Regions from separate parts of the Megasphaera sp. DISK 18 genome, predicted to be linked through region 3. Evidence: riboswitches for the same ligand, from Rfam matches in the RefSeq annotation. Region 3 holds a riboswitch; each other region holds the start of a gene.
What was found. A riboswitch is a leader RNA that binds a small molecule or an ion and turns the genes downstream of it on or off. The one in region 3 is predicted to bind S-adenosylmethionine.

Region 1: linked by a shared signal. The riboswitch ahead of cysK (cysteine synthase A) and the one ahead of A0U42_RS04985 (methionine ABC transporter ATP-binding protein) in region 3 are both predicted to bind S-adenosylmethionine.
Region 2: linked by a shared signal. The riboswitch ahead of A0U42_RS06145 (MetQ/NlpA family ABC transporter substrate-binding protein) and the one ahead of A0U42_RS04985 (methionine ABC transporter ATP-binding protein) in region 3 are both predicted to bind S-adenosylmethionine.
Region 4: linked by a shared signal. The riboswitch ahead of metK (methionine adenosyltransferase) and the one ahead of A0U42_RS04985 (methionine ABC transporter ATP-binding protein) in region 3 are both predicted to bind S-adenosylmethionine.

The regions. Positions count from the first base shown of each region.
Region 1 covers NZ_LUGJ01000056.1:52,733-54,923, forward strand. Annotated here, with positions in the region: gene A0U42_RS10365 (sulfate ABC transporter substrate-binding protein) at 1-259, opposite strand, end outside; gene cysK (cysteine synthase A) at 292-1,230, opposite strand; SAM riboswitch class I at 1,307-1,405, opposite strand; gene A0U42_RS10375 (GNAT family N-acetyltransferase) at 1,652-2,137, opposite strand.
Region 2 covers NZ_LUGJ01000025.1:1,001-3,191, forward strand. Annotated here, with positions in the region: gene A0U42_RS06145 (MetQ/NlpA family ABC transporter substrate-binding protein) at 33-863, opposite strand; SAM riboswitch class I at 964-1,058, opposite strand; gene A0U42_RS06150 (energy-coupling factor ABC transporter ATP-binding protein) at 1,553-2,191, shown strand, end outside.
Region 3 covers NZ_LUGJ01000021.1:39,093-41,283, forward strand. Annotated here, with positions in the region: gene A0U42_RS04980 (methionine ABC transporter permease) at 1-322, opposite strand, end outside; gene A0U42_RS04985 (methionine ABC transporter ATP-binding protein) at 303-1,346, opposite strand; SAM riboswitch class I at 1,431-1,528, opposite strand; gene A0U42_RS04990 (aminopeptidase) at 1,588-2,191, opposite strand, start outside.
Region 4 covers NZ_LUGJ01000034.1:13,561-15,751, forward strand. Annotated here, with positions in the region: gene metK (methionine adenosyltransferase) at 1-1,076, opposite strand, end outside; SAM riboswitch class I at 1,138-1,239, opposite strand; gene A0U42_RS07645 (hypothetical protein) at 1,431-2,191, shown strand, end outside.

The DNA of each region.
Region 1 (2,191 bases), on a different contig from region 3:
TGCCTTCGATGACCGATCGGGCCTGGCTGCCCGAACCGCCGTGAGACTGGACGATGCGGATATCCTTCCCGGTCTGCTCTTTATAATGCTTTTGAAAGGCTTCATTATATTCTTTATATAATTCACGTGTTGGATCATACGAGACATTGGTCAAGGTAAGCGTGTCCTCATCAGTCCCACGACCGCAGCCGGCCAAGAGACCGGCCGCCGTGAGGACTGCCGTGACAGTCAGTACCGCTATGATTTTTTTATGCTTCATATCTTTTCCCCCTCGATACCGACTGCTGGCCCTTACAGGCCTTCTTCAAATAAAGACGTAGATAAATAGCGCTCGCCGCCGTCCGGCAAGAGGACGACGAGGGTCTTGCCCTCGTTTTCCGGCCGCTTGGCGACGGTTAGGGCCGCCTGTAAGGAGGCACCTGACGAGATGCCGACTAAAAGGCCGTCGGTCTTGGCCACTTCCCGAGCCCGTTCATAAGCATCCTCATTCGATACGTCGATCACATCATCTACGAGTGACATATCGAGGACGCTGGGAATGAAGCCGGCGCCAATCCCCTGAATGGCGTGGGGCCCGGGCTTTCCGCCGCGAAGGACGGCCGAGTCTTTCGGCTCGACGGCGACGATTTGTACCTCCCGGTCATGGCTTTTTAACCCCTCAGCCGTGCCGGTAATGGTACCGCCGGTGCCGACGGACGAAATGAAGATATCGACATTACCGTCCGTATCGCGCCAGATTTCTTCGGCCGTCGTCGTCCGGTGGATGGCCGGATTGGCCGGATTGTCGAACTGCTGCGGAATGAAGGCGTTGCCGTAAGACTTTCGCAGTTCTTCAGCCTTGCCGATACTGCCGCGCATCCCCTCGATGCCCGGTGTCAGTACGACTTCAGCCCCCAATGCCTTGACGATTTTCTGCCTTTCCAGGCTCATCGTATCGGGCATGGTCAAGATGAGGTGCAGGCCCTTCACAGCAGCGGCCATGGCAAGACCGATGCCGGTGTTGCCGCTCGTCGGTTCGATGATGACCGTATCCTGATCGATCTTCCCGGCTTGTATCCCGGCGTCGATCATGGCCACGGCCACTCGATCCTTGACGCTGCCCAAGGGATTGAAGTATTCAAGCTTGGCCAGGACCCGGCCTTTGATGCCGTGTACCGCCTGCCAGCGGGTCAGCTCCAGTAGCGGCGTATGACCGACGAGGTCGGTCACGTGTTTTGCGACGTGCTCCATAAAGCCCTCCTTTTTGCCCAAAGAAAAGCGCCACCTGTACTAAGCAGATGGCGCAAGAAATAAACGTATGCCCATGACTTCATCTGCCAGGTAAAATCCTGCTGGAATTGGCACCTTACCTACGTAGGTTGCCGCAGCGTCAAAGGGCCAGTCCCTCGGCTGCTCTGGATGAATAGGTTCGTATTGTATTGTCCTATGATAGATGGCTGTACAATACGATTATATCGTACAACACATGATGGTCAATTTTTTTAAGTACCCCATAATGACATACCTCATTCTTATACAATGTATACAACAACGATTCGCTTGAAACGTTACTGGAATTGTACACTTTGTAAGGCGTCTTGTCAAGGCATTTTATGAAAAAAATGAAGAAAAAAGTTAAAATTACGTATAAAGAAGCCTTTATCCGCCTTCATTAAAAAGTAAGGCGCATTTGATACCAAACGGCTCCACCGTGTTCCGAGGTGCTGAGTCCCTCGTTTTTAAAGCCGAATTTAGCATAATAATGCAGGAGCTTATCCTTGCAGGTCAAGACCAGTCCCTGGCGGCCTTCTTTGCGGGCGTCGTCGATAGCTTTCGTGAGAAGTAATGCGGCATAACCGTGTTTCCGATGACTTGGCAATGTATTGACGCCGAAAATCATCTGCCAAGCACCCTTTTCGTCGTGGAGAGAGGCATCCCCATAGAGGTCGTCCGTCAAATCACGTTGATCCGTAACCATGCCGTCGACGAAAGAAATAAGAGTCCCATCGTCGCCAAAGAGCAGCCAAAAATGACGGCCAAAGTAGGAAATACGGCCGCGCAGGCGTTCTTCCGATGCCGCCTCGGCTGCCGGAAAACAAGCCGCTTCTACGGCGGTGACAGCCTTAAGGTCGTCGAGGGTCGCCATTCTGATATTCATGCCATCGCTCCTTCCATCACGGCCCTCCTGCCTCTTACAGTCGGACACGGTGAA
Region 2 (2,191 bases), on a different contig from region 3:
TTTATTATATTGAAGATTTTGTTGCCTGTCTATTAGAAACTCGGTAAGATAGCGCCTTGGTACTTGTCTTCGATGAATTTCTTGACTTCCGGAGACTGGAGGGCTTTGACGAGCTTCTGGATTTCCGGACGGTTTTCGTCGCCGTCACGGACGACGAGGACGTTCGCATAGGGCGAATCCTTCGGTTCCAAGAAGAGGGCGTCCTTCAAAGGATTGAGGCCGGCTTCCATAGCAAAGTTGGTGTTGATGAGGGCGATATCGACATCGTCGATGGAGCGGGGAATCTGAGCAGCTTCGAGTTCGACGAACTGGAGGTTTTTATCGTTCTTTACAACGTCCTGGACGGTGGAGGTGATGTTGCCGCCGTCTTTAAGGGTGATGAGACCGGCACTCTGAAGGATGAGGAGGGCACGGCCGCCGTTGGTCGGGTCGTTAGGGATGGCGACTTTCGCGCCGTTTGCAAGATCTTTCAAATCTTTAATTTTGCGGGAGTAAATGCCCATCGGTTCGACATGGATTTTGGCGATGGCTTTTAATTTGGTGCCGTGTTCGCTGTTGAATTTATCGAGGTACGGCGTGTGCTGGAAGAAGTTGGCATCCAGTTCCTTATCATTCAAAGCCAGGTTCGGTTTGACGTAGTCCGTGAATTCGACGACCTTGAGGTCGACCCCTTCTTTGGCCAAGAGCGGTTTGATTTCGTTGAGGATTTCCGCGTGGGGAACGGGGGTTGCGCCGACGGTGACGGTGACATTCTTGTCGGACGAAGCCGTCGTCTGGGAATCACTGCCGCAGCCGGCGGCTAAGAATGCAACGGCCATCAGGGCCGCAGCGGCGAGAACGGAAAGTTTTTTGAAGTTTTTCATGAGTTATACCTCCTGTTAATAGAATAGTCAGACCTTTTTGCTTCGCCATTATCCATGAAAAAAAGCCTCTTCCCGAAAGAGAAAGAGGCTTGGTCTTGGTTCTTTATCTCTCGGAATAGTTTCCGCAGGAATTAGCACCGTGTTATCGGTTGCCGGGCTTCATAGGGCCAGTCCCTCCGCCGCTCTGGATAAATGTCGTTTCAATTGTCTTGTGTAATAGTTTACCATGAATGGGCAATTTGTCAATATGAAAATACTCGATAATCAGTGTCAATTTGAAATAATATGGTGCAAAAAAATTATATTTTAAACGAGAAACCTGTTTTGAGGTTCTTCTATCTTGACAAGAGTCCACTGCCATTATATAATCTAAAGCAAATCATAAATGTTGTCGATGAACGAAACGAGTATATCCGATTGTGGCAGCTACAGCGAGCCGATGGCAGTGGAAGTTCGGCGCAGACCGGCGGATAGAATGGATTCGGGAGATGCGGCCTGAACGGTGACCAGTAGGGTGCGACGGTGTATTTCCACCGCTATCAAAGAAACGTGTATCGCCGTGAGGCCGTACATGTAGAGCTGGACTTACTGAGTCAATTTGGGTGGTACCGCGGAAGAATCTGAACCTTTCGTCCCTTTATAGGGATGGAAAGGTTTTTTTTTGTCTTCAAAGAGAAGGGGAGAGAAAGATGCTGGAAATGAAGGATGTCAGTTTCAATTACGGTAGCGGTGTTCCCGTATTGGAAGGTGTAAATGTGCAAATCGGTGAAGGTGAGTTCATCGGCCTCGGCGGCCGCAACGGCTGTGGGAAGACGACGGTGACTCGCTTGCTCATGGGGCTTGAAAAGCCCGTTTCCGGTGAAATCGTATATAACGGCAAGGTCATAAACGGTGACGATGCTTCCGTTCGCAGCCATTTTATCGGTTACGTATTCCAGCGGCCGGAACGGCAGATGTTTCGGCCGACGGTTCGGGAAGAAGTGGCCTATGGACCGAAGCAGCTGGGCATGAGTGAGTCTGAGATCCAAGAAGCTGTTGAGGACGCCTTGAAGGCGACGCAGCTGACGGAGCTTGCCGAATCGTATCCGCCCAACCTCAATCGCGGTGAAAAACAGCGGGTTGCCATCGCCTCGGCCATCGCCATGCATACGCAGTATCTCATCCTCGATGAACCGACGAGCGGTCAGGACAGTGAAGATAAGGAGCAGCTCATGGAACTTTTGAGCGAACTTCATCAAAAGGGCATGACCATCCTCATCATCAGTCATGATATGGATATTTTTGCAGAATACTGTCAACGGGTCATCGTCATCGGCAATCATACCAAG
Region 3 (2,191 bases):
CGAGGCGGCTGAGGAAGGGAATGGCGACGATGGTCAAGGGGACGCAGGCTGCGGCCGTACCGATGGACGTACCGGCAATGAGTCGGGTCAAGGGGATGATAGCCACCATGAGGATGATGAAGGGCACGGAACGGATGATGTTGACGATGGTGCCCAAAATCCGGTTGATGAAGAGGTTTTGCAGGATGTGGCCCTTGCTGGTCGTGACTAAGGTGACGCCCAGGGGAATGCCGATGATGCCGGCGATGACCGTGGCCACGGCGACCATATAGAACGTTTCTTCAATGCCTTGGAGCATTAACTTAATGATTTCTTGGGACATAACCTAATACCTCACTTCCTATCGGTAATGTTTTAATATACGAGAAGGCCTTGGCCTGGGTTTCCATATCGCCCATGATGACGATGATCAAGTAGCCGAAGGGTTCATCCTGGATGTAGTCGATGTTGCCGTAGAGAACGCTGACCTTGACGTGGAAGGTGCTGACGATTTCCGAGACGACCGGTTCGTGGGTAGCCTTGCCTTTAAAGCGCAGGCGGACGAGCATGTCGTGGTCCGGCGTAGGCTGGTCGGAGACGCCGAGATTCTTGATCCCCTTCGGCAGTTCCATGTTGATGACCGACGTGACGAAGTCTTTCATGGTCTGGGACTGGGGATTGGTGAAGATGTCGACGACGCGGCCCATTTCCTTGATGACGCCGCCTTCGATGACGGCTGCCCGATGGCAGATGTTTTGGACGACAGCCATTTCATGGGTGATGATGACGATGGTAATGCCCAGGCGCTGATTGATGTCCTGGAGGAGTTCTAAGATAGATTTCGTCGTCTGCGGGTCGAGGGCCGACGTCGCTTCGTCGCAAAGGAGAATCTTGGGGTCGCTGGCAAGAGCCCGGGCAATGCCGACGCGCTGTTTCTGGCCGCCCGAGAGTTGAGACGGATAGTTGGCGGCGCGGTCGCTGAGGCCGACCAGTTCCAACAGGGATTCGACTTTTTTATGGATGACGTCTTTCGAGGCGCCGACCAGTTCCAAGGGGAAGGCGATGTTTTCAGCAACCGTCCGCGATGAGAGGAGGTTGAAGTGCTGGAAAATCATGCCGATATTTTTGCGTTCTGCCCGAAGCTGAGATTCGCTCATTTTGCACAGGTCTTTGTCGTCGATGATGACTTCGCCGCTGGTCGGTTTTTCCAGCATATTGATGCAGCGGACGAGGGTCGATTTACCGGCGCCGCTCTTGCCGATGATGCCGAAGATCTCGCCGTCTTCGATGGTCAGGTTGATGCCCTTTAAGGCTTGGATTTGGGCAGCGCCGCCGTAGGTTTTGGTAATGTTCTTTAAGGTAATCACAGTATCACTCCTTGAGCCAGGCGTACAGGGGATAAAGACAATAAAAAAGGCCGTCATGCAGATGACGGCCGTCAATACGGTGTTACTTCATCTGTCGGAATGTTCCGGTGGACTTGGCACCTTCCCGAATGGGGGTTGCCGCAGCGTCATCGGGCCAGTCCCTCAGCTGCTCTGGATGAAAGGTATATCGTTGTTGCAACTTATAATAGCACGGCTTTTTGCCGTTGTCAATAAGTAATCTTTACTCGGCCCAGTTTCCGTTGGTGAATACAGGGACGACGGTGCCGTCTTTTTTTAGGCCCGTAATGGTAAGGTCTTTGGAACCGACCATGAAGTCGACGTGGATCATGGAATCGTTGAGGCCGGCTTTAGAAAGGCCTTCTTTGTCGAGTTCTGTGCCGCCTTCAAGGCAGGTCGGGTACGACGCGCCCAGGGCTAAATGGCAGGAGGCATTTTCATCGAATAAGGTTTCGTAGAATAAGATGCCCGACAGGGAAATGGGCGAGGCGTAGGGGATGAGGGCCACTTCGCCCAGGCGGCCGGCGCCTTCATCGACGGCGACGAGCTTCTGTAAGACGTCTTCACCGACTTTTGCGGCGGCGTCGACGACCTTGCCGTCCTTAAAGGTCAGGTGGAATTGATCGATGGTGTTGCCGTTGTAGACGAGAGGCCGCGTGCTGTATACCGTACCGTTTACGGCGTCGGCCTTGGGGGCCGAGTAGATTTCTTCTGTCGGCACGTTGGCATTGAATAAGATGGCCGTTTCCGTTTCTTCCATGCCGCCTTGCCAGATATGGTTATCGGGAAGGCCGACGGTAAGATCCGTGCCCAGGCTGTTGGTGTAG
Region 4 (2,191 bases), on a different contig from region 3:
TGTAAGTCGAGCATGGCAATGATGCCAGCCGGACGAAGGTCAAAATTCTTTTCAATGAGTCCGACAATTTTTTCATTGTCGACTTTGCCCGTACCAAACGTTTCAACGTGGATTGAAACGGGACGAGCTACGCCGATGGCGTATGCCAACTGGATTTCGCACTTATCGGCAAGGCCGGCGGCGACGACGTTCTTAGCGACGTAACGAGCGGCATAAGCGGCCGAACGGTCGACCTTTGTAGGATCCTTCCCGGAGAAAGCACCGCCGCCGTGACGAGCCATGCCGCCATAGGTATCGACGATGATCTTACGACCGGTCAGACCGGAGTCACCCTGAGGACCGCCGATGACGAAACGGCCCGTCGGATTGATGAAGAGCTTCGTCTTATCATCGAATAAGCCCTGCGGGAGTTCCGGTTTGATGACGAATTCGAGGAGGTCCTTTTCAATCTGTTCACGCGTGATTTCCGGGCTGTGCTGCGCCGAAATGACGATGGTATCGATGCGAACCGGTTTGCCGTCTTCATATTCGACGGTGACTTGGGTCTTGCCGTCCGGACGGAGATAAGAAAGCGTTCCGTCTTTACGAACACTGGCCAGGCGGCGTGCCAAACGGTGCGCTAAGGAAACAGGCAGGGGCATGTAGTCATCCGTTTCATTCGTGGCATAGCCGAACATCATCCCCTGGTCACCGGCACCGATGGTGTCGAACTGGTCCGTATTGCCTTCCTTCTTTTCGAGGGCATCGTCGACGCCCATAGCAATATCCGGCGACTGTTCATCGAGGGATACCAAGACGCCGCAAGTATCGCAGTCAAAGCCGTATTTCGCACGGGTATAACCGATGGAACGAATGGTTTCACGAACGATGTGCGGAATATCGACATAGCACGTCGTCGAAATTTCACCGACGACGTGGACCATCCCGGTAGTCACTAAGGTTTCACAAGCAACGCGGGCATTTTTATCTTTTGCAAGAATGGCATCCAAAATGCTGTCAGAAATTTGGTCAGCCATTTTATCCGGATGCCCTTCGGTTACGGATTCAGATGTAAAGAATTCACGATTTTTCACCATGAGGTTTCCTCCTTAAAAAAAAATTCCCCTCATTCATGACTGTCATGAGAGGGGCTTCCAATCCCCATCTGCCAGTATAAGACTGCTGGAATTAGCACCTTTTCATTTATGAAGGTTGCTGCGACATCATAGGGCCAGTCCCTCCGTCGTCTCTTGATGGTTCTTTATTTGATTTACTGGTTCATTATAATTCAAACCCCTCTATTTTGCAAGTTCTTTTTTGGTATAGCAAACATGAGTTCTGTCCTTCTAAAAAAATTCCGACGTACCCGTTCACCTCCACACTTCCTGAAGAATATTTTTACATCCGTTACAGAAAACGTTATAATGAATAGATAGAAAGAAAGGATGATTATGATGACCAAATTGCGGCCAAGAGATATATTTTTCAACGACCCTTATTTTGACTTTGCCACCCATTGTAAAACGGCAGATTTGCGTTTGGCCAAGCGCGTAGAAATCTGGGATAAATGGTATCGTACCCAAGGATTGGTAAATACCTTACTGCAGCGCGAAAGCCTGGCCTTCATCCGCTATAACGGCACGGAGCGGGAAGAAGCCATGATCCTGCGGATATACGAACGGACACCGGACCGTCTCCTCATCAATACCTATTACGCATCGAAACGAAATGCCACTGAAATCTATGCCGGTACGATTCGTCTGGAACGCTATGCCACAGCCCAGACGACAGGCGACGATTCCTACATGGGCATGATCGACCTCTTAATGTTGAAGACCGACGATGAGCTCGTCGGGTTGAGCGATGTCTTTGAAGATATCCAACAAGCCAAACACATGGCCGCCCAATCCTTAGGCATCTACTTAATGGCTATCTACGACGGCCCCTGGGTCGATGACAGCCGGGCGGACGCCGAAAAGACACCGGCCATGATTGCCGGCGAAGAACGAGAAGAACTCCTCCGGCTGCGCCAGGAAAAAGCTCAAATGGAAGCCGACCGGGAAGAACTCCTGAAGCTTCGTCTCGAATCGCAAAACCGCAAAACCGTTCTTTCTGAACTGGAACGACTGCGTCAAGAACTGGAAGATGAACGAAACGGTCGCCAAGAAGATCTTCAGCACTACGAAGCGACCCTCCGCCAACAGGAAGAGTA